Regions from separate parts of the Streptomyces sp. NPDC046985 genome, predicted to be linked through region 2. Evidence: riboswitches for the same ligand, from Rfam matches in the RefSeq annotation. Region 2 holds a riboswitch; each other region holds the start of a gene.
The links. Region 2 has a riboswitch for cyclic di-AMP ahead of ABZ861_RS09310 (transglycosylase family protein). Riboswitches for the same ligand answer to the same signal wherever they lie in the genome.
Positions count from the first base shown of each region.

Region 1: linked by a shared signal. The riboswitch ahead of ABZ861_RS13065 (transglycosylase SLT domain-containing protein) and the one ahead of ABZ861_RS09310 (transglycosylase family protein) in region 2 are both predicted to bind cyclic di-AMP.
Region 3: linked by a shared signal. The riboswitch ahead of ABZ861_RS11150 (C40 family peptidase) and the one ahead of ABZ861_RS09310 (transglycosylase family protein) in region 2 are both predicted to bind cyclic di-AMP.

Region 1 is NZ_JBEYWK010000008.1:190,397-195,929, reverse strand. Features, by position in the region: gene ABZ861_RS13075 (ATP-grasp domain-containing protein) at 1-701, shown strand, start outside; gene ABZ861_RS13070 (HAD family hydrolase) at 991-1,803, shown strand; gene ABZ861_RS13065 (transglycosylase SLT domain-containing protein) at 2,089-2,580, opposite strand; cyclic di-AMP (ydaO/yuaA leader) riboswitch at 2,584-2,789, opposite strand; gene ABZ861_RS13060 (polyprenyl synthetase family protein) at 3,418-4,428, shown strand; gene ABZ861_RS13055 (DUF2092 domain-containing protein) at 5,093-5,533, shown strand, end outside.
Region 2 is NZ_JBEYWK010000006.1:1,871-7,403, reverse strand. Features, by position in the region: gene ABZ861_RS09315 (transglycosylase family protein) at 186-1,289, shown strand; cyclic di-AMP (ydaO/yuaA leader) riboswitch at 1,488-1,653, shown strand; gene ABZ861_RS09310 (transglycosylase family protein) at 1,658-2,359, shown strand; gene eno (phosphopyruvate hydratase) at 2,651-3,937, shown strand; gene ABZ861_RS09300 (septum formation initiator family protein) at 4,090-4,566, shown strand; gene ABZ861_RS09295 (DUF501 domain-containing protein) at 4,587-5,135, shown strand; gene ABZ861_RS09290 (Ppx/GppA phosphatase family protein) at 5,132-5,533, shown strand, end outside.
Region 3 is NZ_JBEYWK010000007.1:87,569-93,101, reverse strand. Features, by position in the region: gene ABZ861_RS11170 (urease subunit alpha) at 1-1,546, opposite strand, end outside; gene ABZ861_RS11165 (urease subunit beta) at 1,539-1,850, opposite strand; gene ABZ861_RS11160 (urease subunit gamma) at 1,861-2,163, opposite strand; gene ABZ861_RS11155 (ANTAR domain-containing protein) at 2,405-2,746, opposite strand; cyclic di-AMP (ydaO/yuaA leader) riboswitch at 3,188-3,403, shown strand; gene ABZ861_RS11150 (C40 family peptidase) at 3,407-3,880, shown strand; gene ABZ861_RS11145 (ATP-binding protein) at 3,966-4,424, opposite strand; gene ABZ861_RS11140 (helix-turn-helix transcriptional regulator) at 4,725-5,533, shown strand, end outside.

The sequences.
Region 1 (5,533 bases), on a different contig from region 2:
TCGCCACCCGCGCGGGACTGCTCGCCCTGGCCCGCGAGTGGGGCGAGAGACCCGGGGTGATCCTCCAGGAGTACCTGCCCCGGGAGGCGGCCGAGGACTGGATCGTGCACGCCTACGTCGGCGCGGACTCGACGCCGCTGGCGATGTTCACCGGGGTCAAGGTCCGCTCCTGGCCGCCGCACGCGGGCATGACGGCCAGCGCCTACGTCGTGGACAACCCGGAACTCGCCGACCTCGCCGCCCGTTTCGTCAAACAGATCGGCTACACCGGGATCGTCGACCTCGACCTGCGCTTCGACCGGCGCGACGGGCGGTACAAGCTCCTCGACTTCAATCCGCGCATGGGCGCCCAGTTCCGCCTCTTCGAGAACGAGGCGGGGGTGGACGTGGTGCGGGCCATGCACCTGGACCTGACCGGCCGCCCCGTTCCCAAGGGCGAGCAGCGCGCCGGGCGCCGCTACCTCGTGGAGAACATCGACCTGCCCGCCCTGCTCGCCTACCGCCGCAGCGGCTACACCACGCCGCACGCCCCGGCGAAGGCGAGCGGCACGGAGCTGGCGTGGCTGGCGGGCGACGATCCGCTGCCGTTCCTCGTCATGCTCGCGCGCTGCGCACGGCCGGGCGCGTCCCACCTCTACCGCCTGTGGCGCACCCACCGACGCGGCGGCGCCGGTCCCGCGACGGCGGGACCGGACGGCTGAACGCGGCGCGGGTTCCGCGACGGTGGCGCCGGGCGGTTGACCGCGGTGCCGGTCCTGTGACTACGGAGCCGGGCGGCTGACCGCTACGCCGGTCCTGCGAGCGCGGCCCTGGGCGGCTGACCGCAGCGCCGGTCCCGCGACCACACTCCGGGCGGCTGACCGCGGCCCGGAGGCCGTCAACTGGTCGGCGCGCAGAAGGAGTCGGCGGGAACTGGCCGGGCTTCGGCGGCCGTGGCCCCCCGTCGCCTCCCGTGGGGTTCGGGCGGTGGGTGGTCCGTATCCTCTGATCATGCCCGCACCCCCCGCGTACCGCCTCATCGCCACCGACCTGGACGGAACGCTGCTGCGCGGCGACGACACCGTGTCCGCGCGGTCGCGTGCCGCGCTCGTGCGGACGGCGGCGGCCGGTGCGCGGCACCTGGTCGTGACCGGCCGGCCGGCGCCGCGGGTGCGGCCGTTGCTGCGGGCCCTGGGCGCGACCGGGCTCGCGGTGTGCGGCCAGGGCGCGCAGCTCTACGACGCCGGGGCGGACCGCCTGCTGTGGTCGGTCGCCCTGGACCGGGAGGCGGCCGAGACCGCGCTCGGCAAGATCGAGGCCGAGGCGGGGGAGGTGTACGCCGCGGTCGACCAGGACGGAGCGGACGGGCTCACGCTCATCGAGCCGGGGTACCGGATGCCGCACCCGACCCTGCCGGCCCGGCGGATCGAGCGGCGCGAGGAGCTGTGGCGGGCGCCCATCATCAAGGTGCTGCTGCGCCATCCCACGCTGTCGGACGACGACTTGGCCGCGGTGGCCCGCGGCGTGGTCGGCTCGCTGGCCACGGTCACCATGTCGGGGCCGGGGACCGTCGAGCTCCAGCCCCGCGGCGTCACCAAGGCGACCGGGCTGGCGCTGGCCGCCGCGCGCCTCGGGCTGGGCCGCGAGCACGCCCTCGCCTTCGGCGACATGCCCAACGACGTCCCGATGTTCCGGTGGGCCGCCCGCGGCGTCGCCATGGCAGGCGCCCACCCCGAGCTGAAGGCGGTGGCCGACGAGGTCACCTCGTCGAACGAGGACGACGGCGTCGCGGTCGTCCTGGAGCGGCTGTTCCCCGAGTCCTGAACCGGACGGGCCGTCAGCGGCGTCGGAAACGCGTCAGCCCGATCGGACCGCCGTCGGATACGTGTCAGCCCGGTCGGACCGCCGGGCGGAAACGCGTCCGATCGCTAGGACGCCGGGCGGATCGCGTCCCACCGGCCGGTCCGCTGGGCGGAAACGCGTCCCACCGGCCGGGCCGCCGGGCGGAAACGCACGCGACCGGCCGGACCGCCGGCGGGGCCGGGGGCCGACCGGTCGGGTCGGCGGCGCCGGCCGGGGACGGGGCGTCCCTCGGCCGGGCCGTGCGGGTCAGTACGCGCCGTGGACGTTGTCGATGGTGCCGTACCGGTGGGCCGCGTAGTTGCAGGCGGCGGTGATGTTGGCGACCGGGTCGTAGATGTCCCAGGACGTGCCGTTCACGTGGTACGTGGTGAAGGTCGGCTGGATGACCTGGAGCAGGCCCTTGGACGGGATGCCGGCGCGGGCGTTGGAGTCCCAGAGGTTGATGGCCCTGGGGTTGCCGGACGACTCGCGTATGACGTTGCGGTAGATGCCGTTGTAGGTGCCCGGGATGTGCTTCTGGGCCATGACGGCGAGGGAGGCGCGGATCCAGCCGTCGAGGGTGTTCGGGTAGCCGATGGTGACCGCCGTCTTGACGGCGGGAGCGGTGGCCGGGGTGGCGGCGGAGGCGCAGCCCGCCCCGATCAGGGGGAGGGCGAGCACACCGGCGCCCGTGCCGCTGATGGCGAGGGTGCGGACGAGACGAGCGGTGCGGGCGCGGCGAAGACCGTTTCCAAGCATGGGAATTCCTCTCCGTCGCCTGCGAGGTGAGCTGTCGGGTTCGGGCGGGGAGGTGCCCGGCCGCGTCCTGTGCGGACGCGGCTTCACCCCGAGCCGCTCCGGAGCGGCCTCAACCGTGAGACGGCGTAGGCGTTCCGGCGCGGCGACTTACCTGGGTCCCCCGCTCCTGCCAAGAGTGTTCGGTCGTTGGATTCGGGCGGTGGCAGGATTCGGCGTCCACCCGGCAGGGCGGAACGTATGCGAGAGCACATGTCCTGAACAAGTGCCGGATTCGTACAAGTCCTATTTGACCTTGGTCTGAGGCGTATGGGGTACTAGATCCTTTGCAGTCGCCAAGGGTCAACTGGCATACGGGCGAAGGCGGGAAAGGGTGGGCGGGGCGCGCGGCGTCCAGGGTCGGACGTGACCCAAGTCACGGTTTGATGGGGCTGAGCCCAATTGCCCCTTAAGGGGAGGGGAAATGGCAATACGGTTAAATCGGACTTTGGATCGAAGGGGGTGGGGCGGCGGGTGCGAAGGCGGGGCGCGAAGACGTGTGACGGCTGTCACATCGAGTGAGGTTATGGCCCGTGCATACGGGAACATCTGTGGGCGGGCGCACGCGCGGGCGTCGCCGCGGGCGAGGAAAGGCGCGTCGACAGGCACCAGTTCCTACGGAGTGATCGACCCCATGCCAGGCGTGATCCCATGCCGGGCGTGATCCCCTGCCGCCCGGCCTGTAACGACAGGCGCTGGCGGTGATCGAAACGTGACCGGATACGCTGACTCGACTGATGGCAACGACCTATCGACGAACCGTGTAGGCGCCAGCAGACACCAGAAGACAGGAGACCCCTCGTGACCGTCGTCGGGCCGTTCGGACTGAGCGTGCGGGACCAGGCTCTCGAAGCCGATGTCCAGGCCGGATTGACGGCTGTCGAGGAAGGGCTGCTCGAAGCCACCAAGAGCGAGGTCCCCTTCATCACGGAGGCCGCGCAGCACCTGGTCACGGCGGGCGGGAAGCGCTTCCGGCCGCTGCTCGTGATGCTCGCGGCGCAGTTCGGCGACCCGTACGCGCCGGGGGTCGTGCCGTCGGCCGTGGTCGTGGAGCTGACCCACCTGGCGACGCTGTACCACGACGACGTGATGGACGAGGCCGCGGTGCGGCGCGGGGTGGCCAGCGCGAACACCCGCTGGGGCAACTCGGTCGCGGTCCTGACCGGCGACTTCCTGTTCGCCCGCGCCTCCCAGATCCTCGCCGACCTCGGCCCCGAGGCGGTCCGGGTGCAGGCGCTGGCGTTCGAACGGCTGGTCACCGGGCAGATCCTGGAGACGGCGGGCCCGCAGGACGGCCGGGACCCGGTCGACCACTACCTGGACGTGCTCGGCGGCAAGACGGGATCGCTGGTGGCCGTCTCCTGCCGGTTCGGCGCCATGATGTCCGGCGCCGACGAGCGGGTCGTGGACGTCCTGACGCAGTACGGGGAGCGGCTGGGCGTCGCCTTCCAGCTCGCGGACGACGTGCTGGACATCGCCTCCGACTCCCGCGAGTCCGGCAAGACCCCGGGCACGGATCTGCGCGAGGGCATCGCGACCCTGCCGGTGCTGCGCCTGCGCGAACGCGCGGCCCGGCTCGGGCTGGCCGAGGACGCCGCCCTGTGCGAGCTGCTGGAGTCCGACCTGACCGACGACGCGCGGCACGCGGAGGCCCTCGCGAAGCTGCGGGCGCACCCGGCCTTGGCGGACGCCCGCCGCGACACCGTGCGCTACGCGGAGGACGCGCGGGCCGCACTGGCCCCGCTGCGCGAGTGCGACGCGAAGACGGCGCTGCGGGAACTGTGCGACGCGGTGGTCCACCGGGCCGGCTAGCCCGACTGGATACGCGGCGCGTCGGCCGGAGTGACGTGTACGCGGGGTCGGCTGGACCGGCCGGGTACGCGGCGCTTCGGCTGGGCCGACCGATTCCGCCGTGTCGGCTGGAGCGACTGGGCACGCCGCGTCCGCGTCGGCTGGACCGACCCGGCTCCGGTCCGTCGGCGGCGCCCCGAGGCCCCCGGCGGGCGGCTTCCCGCGTCCGCCGCTGCTGGTGGGCCGGGTGGCCGGTAGGCCGGTGCGCCCTGTGCAGGCGGCGACGAGCGGCGTTCTCGCGCCCGACCGGCGCAGGCCCCGCGCTTCCCGTAGCGCGCCGGAAGCCCCTTCCCCCGGTGCGGGCCGGACGCGGCACGGCCTCTGAGCGCGCCGGGAGCCCGTCCCCCTATAACGCGCTGAGCGCGGACACCCGCCCTGGAGTGCGCCGGGCATGCGCCCACCCTGAGACGCCGCACGCCGGCGCCCTCCCGGATGCGTACCGGATGTCATCCCGCAGGCGTATGCGGACCTGCCTCCGGGGGCTGACGCTTTATCGCGGCCGATTTGGTCAGATGGAAAGCAGGGACCGACCACACCACTCCTCACCGGATCGGGTGAGAATGGCGGCGCGGGGTGGGAGCAGTGCTGACGAGCGGCCGCCGCCGACTACGGAGGTAAGGCAGACATGGCACCGTACGAATCCGACGAGACCAGGGGCGCCGAAGAACTCGACGACCGGCCCTCGGCGAGCCGCAGGGCCGCACGCTACGCCGTCCCGGTCGCGGTGGTGGGGGTGGCGGCGGCCGCGATCGGCCTCGTCCCGGCGCTCGCCGACTCCGGCGACCCCTCCCTGCCGAAGATCACCGCCCAGCAGCTCATCGAGAAGATCGCCGCGTCGGACGTGCAGCGGCTGTCCGGCACGGTGAAGATCAGCACGGATCTCGGTCTGCCGAACCTCGGCAGCCTGACCAGCGGCCTGGCCTCCCGTATCGGCAACGGAGGCAAGGGAGGTGACGGGGCGTCGGCCGACCCGGCCGCCAAGCTGACCGAGCTGGCCTCCGGCACGCACACCCTGCGCGTCGCGGCCGACGGGCCCGACCGGCAGAAGGTCTCGCTGGTCGAGAGC
Region 2 (5,533 bases):
CGGCGAAAACGAGCGCGACGCACGTTCAACTATGTGATCTTCACGTGATCTGCGCGGCATGAACTTGTGACGAGCGATCATCTGCCGCTACGTTCACCCCTCAGCGTGGCGTTCGAATCCCCTGGGACCGCTGGGGGGACGCATCGCCGCCACGCTGGTCACCGCCGCCGTTGAAAGGTCTCCGCATGCTCTCCGGGAACGGTCGTCACCGACGCCCCCGTCAGGCTCCGGCCATCGTCGTCGCCGCCGGAGTGACCGGCTCCGCCCTCGCCCTCCCGCTCCTCGGCGCCAGCGGCGCGAGCGCGGCCGACGGCACCACGTGGGACAAGGTCGCGGAGTGCGAGACCGGCGGCTCGTGGAGCACCGACACCGGCAACGGCTACTACGGCGGTCTGCAACTGACCCAGGACGACTGGGAGAAGTACGGCGGCCTCGACTACGCCTCCAGAGCCGACCAGGCCAGCCGGTCCCAGCAGATAGCCGTGGCCGAGAAGATCCTGGCCGACCGCGGTCCGGGCGCCTGGCCCGCCTGCGGCCTGCTGTCCGGCCTCACCGTGAGCTCCGGCGCGGCGCCCGTCGACACGGGGGTGGGCGGCGGTTCGTCCGCGGACTCCGGCTCGTCCGGCGGCTCGGGCTCGTCCGACGCCGACCCCGGACCGTCCGACTCCTCCCACACCGGCACTGGTTCGACGGACTCCTCCGGGTCGTCCGGCTCATCCGGCTCGTCGACTCCCTCCGGTGCGCCCGGCACGGCGTCCGGCCCCTCGGGCTCGGCCGACAGCGGCAAGACGTCGTCCTCCACGGGCTCTTCGCCCGGCACGGCGGACCGGCAGGCGGAGTCCGGCACGTCCGGCGCGTCCGGCGCCCCGGGCGCCTCCGGCACGGGCGGCGGCCGGATACCCGGCGAGGCGGGCTCGGTCTCCCGCGGCGCCGAACGGGGCTACTCGGGCTACTCGGCCGACTCGGACAACTCGCAGCAGAGCATCGGCTCTTCGGCTCTCGTCGACACCGGCGCGCTCGACGCCGGAACCCTCGGCGCCGGACGCCACCGCGGCGGCAGCGCCGCCGAGGACCTGAAGCAGGACAGCGTGACGTCCGCAGGGGGCCGGCACGCCTCCCGGGTGGCCGACGGCGCCTACACCGTCCGCGAGGGCGAGACGCTGGCGTCCATCGCCGACTCCCTCGGCGTCCCCGGCGGATGGCGCGCGCTCTACCACGCCAACGAGGGCGTCCTCGGCGCCGACCCCGACCACGTCATGGCCGGTCAGACCCTGGATCTCCCCGCCTAAACCGCCCCAAAGCAGCGGGAGTTCGCGTCACGTTTCGTGCCGTAACGCCCCATTGGGCGAAAGTGTGGGATGAGTCTCAGAAGCCCCGATCGTCTTTGAAATTCCCCCGCTCGCGTGTCTACGGTCGTGATCGCTCGCCACCGCGAGCCCCGGCTGCCGCAACGCCGAATCCTGCCAGCGGCCGCACGGGAACAGTCGTCGCGTCAAGCGCCGCGGGCAGGAGCGGGGGACCCAAGGTAAGCGCCGCGCCGGGCAGTCGACCGGAGCGGCTGGGGGTGAAGCCGTGCCTCATCGAGGGCGCGGCCGGGCAACTCATTCGGCCCGAACCCGACAGCTCACCTCGTAGGCGTCGGTGAGGGGATCGTTTCATGCTGTTTTCCGCCAAGGGCAAGCACCGCCGTCCCGCCAAGGCCACCCGCGCTCTCGCGCTCGCCGGGATCGCCGGGGCGGCCGTCGCCGGCCCGCTGATGGCCTCCGGCAACGCCTCCGCCGCCACCGCTTCCGAGTGGGACGCCGTCGCCCAGTGCGAGTCGGGCGGCAACTGGTCCATCAACACCGGCAACGGCTTCTACGGCGGCCTCCAGTTCACCGACTCCACCTGGGCCGCGTACGGCGGCGCCGCCTACGCCTCGCGCGCCGACCTGGCGGGCAAGTCGCAGCAGATAGCCGTCGCCGAGAAGGTCCTGGCGAGCCAGGGCCGCGGCGCCTGGCCGGTCTGCGGCAAGGGCCTGTCCGGCGCCTCCGGCTCGTCGTCTTCCGGGTCTTCCGGCAGCGGCTCCAGCGGCTCGGCCGGCTCCAGCGACGCCGGCCGCTCCAGCGAGCCGCGGGCCGCCGACCGCTCCAAGACCCGCCCGGCCCCGGAGAAGACCCAGAAGACCGTCACCACGCCGACCGGCGGGACGGTGAAGAAGGGCGACGGCGAGTACGAGGTGGTCGCAGGCGACACCCTCGGGACCATCGCCGCCGAACACCGCGTCCAGGGAAGCTGGGAGAAGCTGTTCCAGCTCAACAAGGACATCGTCCAGGACGCCGACCTCATCTACCCGGGTCAGCGGCTCCACCTGAAGTAAGGAAGCGAGGCGCGCAGGCGCGGCGGTCGCCCTCGGCGCCGCCGCCCGGCCCCGCTCCCACGACCCCGCCCCGGCGCGCGCTCCCCGTGCGCGCCGGGGCGGGGTTCTTCGCCTTCCGTTCACGCACCTGTTCACGCATGTGTTCACCCCCTCTTTGTTCCGAGCGGGAACAATGTGTACCGTCACCCTGTCCACGGGACGGTCGGTCAGTCTTCGGGCGGCCCGGGACAGTTAGGCTCTAGTCGCAAGGCACACCAGCCCCGCAGTTTCCGCGTCACATCCACGAAGGAGATGCTCGTGCCGTCCATCGACGTCGTCGTAGCCCGGGAAATCCTCGACTCCCGGGGCAACCCCACGGTCGAGGTCGAGGTCGGCCTCGACGACGGCAGCACGGGTCGTGCAGCCGTCCCCTCCGGCGCCTCCACCGGCGCGTTCGAGGCGGTCGAGCTGCGCGACGGCGACCCCAACCGCTACCAGGGCAAGGGCGTCGAGAAGGCCGTCCTCGCCGTCATCGAGCAGATCGGCCCGGAGCTGGTCGGCTACGACGCCACCGAGCAGCGCCTGATCGACCAGGCCATGGCCGACCTGGACGCCACCGACAACAAGGGCTCGCTGGGCGCCAACGCCATCCTCGGCGTCTCCCTGGCCGTCGCGCACGCCGCCTCCGAGGCGTCGGACCTGCCGCTCTTCCGCTACCTGGGCGGCCCCAACGCGCACCTGCTGCCGGTGCCGATGATGAACATCCTGAACGGCGGCTCGCACGCCGACTCCAACGTGGACGTCCAGGAGTTCATGATCGCCCCGATCGGCGCGGAGTCCTTCTCCGAGGCCCTGCGCTGGGGCACCGAGGTCTACCACACGCTGAAGAAGGTCCTGAAGCGCAAGGGCCTGGCCACCGGCCTCGGCGACGAGGGCGGCTTCGCCCCGAACCTCGGCTCCAACCGCGAGGCCCTGGACCTGATCCTGGAGGCGATCACCGAGGCGGGCTACGTCCCCGGCGAGCAGATCGCCCTCGCCCTCGACGTCGCCGCCTCGGAGTTCTACAAGGACGGCGTGTACCTCTTCGAGGGCAAGGAGCGCTCCGCCGCCGAGATGACGGAGTACTACGAGGAGCTGACGGCGGCCTACCCGCTGGTCTCCATCGAGGACCCGCTGTTCGAGGACGACTGGGCCGGCTGGAAGGTCGTCACCGACCGGCTCGGCGACAAGGTCCAGCTCGTCGGCGACGACCTGTTCGTCACCAACCCCGAGCGCCTGGCCCGCGGCATCGAGGACGGCGCCGCCAACGCCCTGCTGGTGAAGGTGAACCAGATCGGCACGCTCACCGAGACGCTGGACGCCGTCGAGCTGGCCCAGCGCAACGGCTTCCGCTGCATGATGTCCCACCGCTCCGGCGAGACCGAGGACGTCACCATCGCCGACCTGGCCGTCGCGGTCAACTGCGGCCAGATCAAGACCGGCGCCCCGGCCCGCTCCGAGCGCGTCGCCAAGTACAACCAGCTCCTGCGCATCGAGGAGATCCTCGACGACGCCGCGGTCTACGCCGGCCGCAGCGCCTTCCCGCGCTTCAAGGGCTGATCCGGCGCCCGCGGGTCTGTTCCGCAGGACCGCGGGTCCGTTCCGCAGGACCGCGGCGTCGCCAGTCGTCCGTACGTCCCCGCACCCGGTCCCGTACCGTGTCCGGGGACGTACGCACGTAGCGGGACGGGCAAGGGGAGACGAAGAGCCGCATGGCCGTGAAGAACCGGGACCGTTTCTCCACCACGACCAGGATCCGGCTGCTCGGCGAGCAGACGGCGGCCCGGGTCTACCGGTCGCAGACCCGGCGCCAGGCCCGCCGCTCCCGGCTCACCGGGCGCGCCGCGCTGCTCGCGCTGGTGGTGTGCTCGCTGGTGGTCGCGCTGGCGTACCCGATGCGCCAGTGGGTCTCCCAGCGCGCGGCCATCGACGACCTCCAGCAGCAGAAGCGGCAGGCCCGGCAGCGGGTCGAGCAGTTGCGCGACCTCAAGGCGCGCTGGCAGGACGACGCCTACGCCGAGCAGCAGATCCGGCTGCGGCTGCACTACGTGCTCCCGGGGGAGACCGGGTACACCGTGGTCGACCCGGGCGCCGCCCGGCAGTCCCACGCCGAGCAGGGGACGTCCCGCCGCCCCTGGTACACCAACGTCTGGTACGGCGTCGACAAGTCCGACGCCGCCGGACAGTGACCGCAGACAGAAAGACAGCAATGGACACCCCCCCGCCGACCACCCCGCGCACCGAACCCGTCGCCGCGGACGTCGAGGCCTTCCAGCGGCAGCTCGGACGGCCGCCGCGCGGACTGCGCGCCATCGCGCACCGCTGCCCGTGCGGACAGCCGGACGTCGTGGAGACCGCCCCGCGGCTGCCCGACGGCACGCCCTTCCCCACGCTGTACTACCTGACGTGCCCTCGGGCCGCGTCGGCGATCGGCACCCTGGAGGCCGACGGCGTGATGAAGGAGATGACCGAGCGGCTGGCCGCCGACCCGGAGCTGGCGGCGGCGTACCGGGCCGCGCACGAGGACTACCTCCGGCGCCGGGACGCGATCGAGGAGCTGACGGGCTTTCCGAGCGCGGGCGGCATGCCGGACCGGGTGAAGTGCCTGCACGTGCTGGTCGCCCACTCCCTGGCCGCGGGCCCCGGCGTGAACCCGCTGGGCGACGAGGCGATCGCGATGCTGCCCGAGTGGTGGCGCAAGGGCCCGTGCGTGACGTCGCCGGACGACGCGGCGACGGACGCGGAGGGCGCCCGGTGACCCGCGTCGCCGCCGTGGACTGCGGCACGAACTCCATCCGCCTGCTCGTCGCGGACGCGGACCCGGCGACGGGCGAACTCGTCGAGCTGGACCGGCGCATGACGATCGTGCGGCTGGGCCAGGGCGTCGACCGCACCGGCCGGCTCGCCCCCGAGGCGCTGGAGCGCACCTTCGCCGCCTGCCGCGCGTACGCCGAGATCGTCGAAGAGCACGGCGCCGAGCGGCTGCGCTTCGTGGCCACCTCCGCCTCCCGCGACGCGGAGAACCGCGAGGAGTTCGTGCGCGGGGTGGTGGACGTTCTGGGCGTGGAGCCCGAGGTGATCTCCGGCGACATGGAGGCGGAGTTCTCGTTCACGGGCGCCACGAAGGAGCTGACGGGCCGCACGGATCTCGCCCGG
Region 3 (5,533 bases), on a different contig from region 2:
GTTTGCCCAGCCCCAGCCGCTCCGGCAGCCCGTCCTCCAGGGCGAGGGGGGCGACGAAGGTGAAGGAGTTGGCGGCCGGGGCGCGGCCCATCGCGCCGAACATCGGGCGCGCGAGGACGGGCTGCGGGGTCGGGATCGAGGCGTTGGCGTCGCCCATCTGCGCGTAGGCGATCTGGCCGCCCTTGACGACCAGGAGCGGCTTGACGCCGAAGAAGGCGGGCTCCCACAGCACCAGGTCGGCGAGCTTGCCGGACTCCACCGACCCGATCTCGCGGTCCAGGCCCTGGGCGACGGCTGGGTTGATCGTGTATTTGGCGACGTAGCGGCGCACCCGGTGGTTGTCGGCGCGTCCGTCGCCCGGCAGCGCGCCCCGGCGCCGCTTCATGACGTGGGCGGTCTGCCAGGTCCGCAGGACGACCTCGCCGACCCGCCCCATGGCCTGGGAGTCGGAGGAGATGATGGAGATCGCGCCGAGGTCGTGCAGCACGTCCTCCGCGCCGATGGTGGAGGGCCGGATGCGCGACTCCGCGAACGCCAGGTCCTCCGGGACCGCCGGGTTGAGGTGGTGGCACACCATCAGCATGTCGAGGTGCTCCTCGACGGTGTTGACGGTGAACGGGCGGGTCGGGTTCGTCGAACTGGGCAGCACGTGCGGCTCGGAGACCACGGTCATGATGTCGGGCGCGTGGCCGCCGCCCGCGCCCTCGGTGTGGTAGGCGTGGATGCCGCGCCCGGCGACGGCGGCGAGCGTGTCGCCGACGAAGCCGGCCTCGTTGAGGGTGTCGGTGTGGATGGCGACCTGGACGCCGGTCCGGTCGGCGACGGTGAGCGCGGCGTCGATGACGGCGGGCGTGGCCCCCCAGTCCTCGTGCAGCTTCAGGCCGAGCGCTCCGCCGCGGATCTGGGAGAGCATCGCCTCGTGCGAGACGGTGTTGCCCTTGCCCAGCAGCCCGATGTTGAGCGGGTACGCGTCCAGCGCCTCCAGGGTGCGGGCCAGGTGCCAGGGGCCGGGCGTCACGGTGGTCGCCTTCGATCCCTCGGCCGGGCCGGTGCCGCCGCCGACCAGGGTGGTGACGCCGGAGGCCAGCGCCTCGTCGGCGATCTGGGGACAGATGAAGTGCACGTGCGCGTCGACCGCGCCGGCGGTGAGGATCCGCCCGTTGCCCGCGATGACCTCGGTCTCCGGGCCGAGCACCAGGTCTGGGTGGACGCCGTCCATGGTGTCGGGGTTGCCCGCCTTGCCGATGCCGGTGATCCGGCCGTCGCGGACGCCGACGTCGGCCTTGACGATCCCCCAGTGGTCGACGATGACGGCGCCGGTGATCACGGTGTCGGGGGCGCCCTCGGCGCGGGTGACGCGCGACTGCCCCATGGACTCGCGGATCACCTTGCCGCCGCCGAACACGGCCTCGTCGCCGGCGCGGCCGGGGCCGCCGCAGAGGTCCTCCTCGATCTCCACGAGCAGGTCGGTGTCGGCGAGCCGGATGCGGTCGCCGGTCGTGGGGCCGAACAGGTCGGCGTAGGCGGCGCGGGAGATCTCAGGCATCGAGGGCGCCTCCCGTCTCGCCGCGCAGGCCGGGCACGATCCGGGCGCCGGCCAGCGGCACGAGGGCGACGTCGACGGGGATGCCGGGCTCGAAGCGCACGGCGGTTCCGGCGGCGATGTCCAGGCGCTTGCCGCGCGCGGCGGCGCGGTCGAAGTCCAGGCCCGGGTTGGCCTCGGCGAAGTGGTAGTGCGAGCCGACCTGGACCGGCCGGTCGGCGGCGTTGAGCACGGTCAGCCGGGTGACCTCGCGGCCCTCGTTGCAGACGATCGGGTCGTCGGCGAACAGGATCTCTCCGGGAATCACGGCGCCCCCTTCAGACGATCGGCTCGTGGACGGTCACGAGCTTGGTGCCGTCGGGGAAGGTCGCCTCGACCTGGACGTCGCGGATCATCTCCGCGACGCCCTCCATGACGTCGTCCCGGGTGAGCAGCTCGCGCCCGGAGGACATGAGTTCGGCGACGGTGCGGCCGTCCCGCGCGCCTTCGAGGAGGTGCGCGGTGATGAGGGCGACCGCCTCCGGGTGGTTCAGGCGCAGTCCTCGGGCCCGGCGCTTCCCGGCCACGTCGGCCGCCACATGGATGAGCAGCCTCTCTTGTTCGTGCGGGGTCAGTTGCACGGGCCCACCTCACAGTCCTCGCTCCGGACCGTGCGGGGTCCGGTTGCCGCAGCCACCGCGACGGGACAGGTCTCGCACAGGGACGAAGCGTCCCATGTCCGGCGATACGGATGGAAAAACCGCAGGTGGCGTGGAAGGCGAGGCTAGTTCGTCGGCGTTTCGGCGACGTTAACCAGACCTCGATCGCCCCACGACCGACGCACGGACTGCTCCATACGGGTCATCACGTGTCATCCGGCGCCTAGGAGAGGCGCACCGCGTGCCGGTCGAGCGCGTGGCGCAGCTCCTCCAGCTCGGTGTCGGACAGGGCCCCGCCCTGGGCGAACTTCAGGACGCGCTCGGCGATCGTGCGCACCTTCGTGTTCGTGCGCTGGGAGACGTCCCGCAGCACCCGCCAGGCGTCGTCGGGGGGTATGCGCGCGAAGGCCACCACGGCGCCGATGGCCTGGTCTATGACGGCGTGCGAGGTCACGGCGCGTCGTAGCTGCTCGATTTCCTCGTGCAGCCGCTCGTGTTCCACCGCCAGATCCGTGACGGACAGCGGCGTGAGGGGATGCCACTGGGAAATCGCGAAGAACGCCATGGAGATCCCCTGGGTCGTCGAGCGGCCGGAGTTCCACCCCCAGCTTGCTTCAGGAGGTCTCCGCGCACGACCGGAGGACGGACGGACGCCGGCCCGCCTCCGGCGGCCGGGAGCGCTCCGCAGGGGCGCCGGCGGAGGGTCCGGGCGGCGCGGACACGCCCTGCGGCGACCAAATGACGTACGGCCTTTCGGTGGAAACGGCGACTCCTTCTCCCCTCGCTCCGGTTGCGCGGCGCGCCTGGGCGGAGGGCGGAACCGGCCGTTCTGCCGCTGGTGGGGGGCGTCGCCGCGCAGGGCGGTGACAGGCGGAAAGCACGGGTGCCCACCCGAACGGGCGACTGGTGAGTAACGTCACACATGCCCGGTTGCGTTGGGATTTTCGGACATCTGTGGGTCAAGATCCCTGTCTGACGACAAGCCCCCGCCACAGCGGCGGGGCGGTCCGGGCGGACGCCGAGTCCTGCCGCCGCGCGGACGACCGGTCGACGGCAGTGGATCGGCAGGAGTGGAGGACCCGAGCACGACGGGTCGCCGGCACGGTCACGCCATGGCCGGGCCTGGCCGCCCTTGGGGTGAAGCCGCGTTTCCCCGCGGCCGGGCTACTTCGCCAGCCCGAACCCGACAGGTCATCCTTCACAGGCGGCTGACGAAGGGTTGCGCATGACTGCGCTCAATCGTGTCCCGTCACTGATGGCCAGGGCCGGTACGGCCTCGGCTCTGACTTTCGCCGCCGTGAGCGGCACCGTGGTGGCGCCCGGCCTCGCCCCCGAGGCCGCCGCCGCGACCATGGCCACCAGGGCGCTCCAGATCGCGGCGTCCAAGCAAGGCGCCGCCTACCAGTGGGGGGCGACCGGACCGCGCCGGTTCGACTGCTCCGGGCTCACCCAGTACTCGTTCGGCAAGGCGGGCAAGAAGCTGCCCCGCACGGCGGCCCAGCAGTACAACGGGACGCGGCATATCTCCGCGAGCAGCCGAAGAGCCGGGGACCTGGTGTTCTTCCACGCGGGCCCCTACGTCTACCACGTCGGCATCTACGCCGGACGGGACAGGCTGTGGCACGCGCCGAGGACCGGGTCCGTCGTGCGGCTGGAGAAGATCTGGAGCCACAGCGTCTGGTACGGGCGGGTCAACTGACCGGCCGCGGCACGGTGGCGGACATCCCGTCCTGCCGTCACCACGGTGCACTCAGGAGGAGGAAGCCTCACGCGCTGACGCTCCCTCAGCGGTTCTGCGGGTCGGTCGTGGTGACCGGACGGTCCCGGAAGGCCCAGGGGAGTTCGATGCAGACCGTCTTGCCGCCCTCGCAGGTGGGCAGCACGGTCAGCCGGCCGCCGCACTCCGCGGTGAGCCAACGGATGATCACCATGCCCCGGCCGCCGTCCTGCCGCAGGGCGGGCGGCAGTCGTCTGGGGAACTGCGGGTGCCCGTCGGTGACGCCGATGCGCAACCGCTCGTCGCGCTCCAGCACGAGGTCCACCGTGAAGGTGGGCGACTGGCCCGAGGTGTGCAGCACGGCGTTCGCGGCGAGTTCGGAGACGATGAGCCGGACCGTGTCGGCGATCTCCGCGTCCGACGGCACGCCCCACTCCGCGAGGGCGCCGACCGCGTAGCTCCGCGCGGCGGGGACCGAGGCGGGGTCGCTCGGCAGCGTGACGGATGCTTCCAGATGGTCTGCCATGGCGACGTCGTCCCTTTCCCGTCGGGTCTCGTCGGACGCCGGATCCCGCCGGATCCGGACCGCGGCCGCCGGATTCCCCGGCGGACGGCGGTTCCGACGCGGTGTGGATGGTGCGCGCGTACGGTCCCGGACTGTGCGTGGCCGTCACCCTGCCACCGCTGGGACGGTCACGGAGGCGATCCGCCGAGAAGTGCATATATCTATCGCTCGATCCGGTGAACTCTGCGACAGGAGACCGTATGTGACGCGGGGCGCCGGAGGCTGCTGTGGTCGGCCCGGCGAAGGAGCGAGGAGCAGTCGATGCGGCACGGTCCCGCGGTGCGCCGCCGGAAACTGGGCGCCGAACTGCGCGCGTTGCGCGCCGACGCCGGTCTCACCAGTGAGGAGGCGGCCCGCCGGGTGGGCTGGCACCAGTCGAAGGTGAGCCGGATCGAGACGGGCGCGAGCGGGGCGAAACCGGCCGACGTACGGCTGCTGATGGACGCGTACGCGGTGCGCGACTCCCGATCGCGCCACTTGATCATGGCCTTGACGGGGCCCGGGGACGGCGAGGAGGGGCGGCCGCACTGGTCGCGCGCCTATCACGGGGTGCTGCCGTCGGCCTACCGGGACTTCATCAGCCTGGAGTCCCAGGCGACCGCGATGCGCACGCTGGAGACCTCCGTGATCCCCGGGCTGCTCCAGACCCGTGCGTACGCGCGGGCGGTGACCCGGGCCGCCGTGGGAGAACTGGACGACGAGCGGCTGGACGCGCTGGTGGAGGTACGGCTGGCCCGCCAGGACGTGCTGCGGGCCGATCCCCCGCTGGAGCTGAACGCCGTGCTGGACGAAGCGGTGCTGCGCCGGGAGGTCGGCGGCCCGGAGACCATGGCGCGGCAGCGGGAGCGGCTGGCCCAGGCGGCGCGGCTGCCGCACGTACGGCTCCAGATCCTGCCGTTCGCCGCGGGAGCGCACATCGGCATCACCGGGCCTTTCGTTATCTTCTCTTTTTCGAACACTTCTGATCTGGATGTGGTCGTTCTCGACCACTTGACGCGTAGCCTCCACCTCGAACGGAAAGAAGACGTGGGGGCCTATACCGGGGCCTTCGACACCCTTCGTTTCCACGC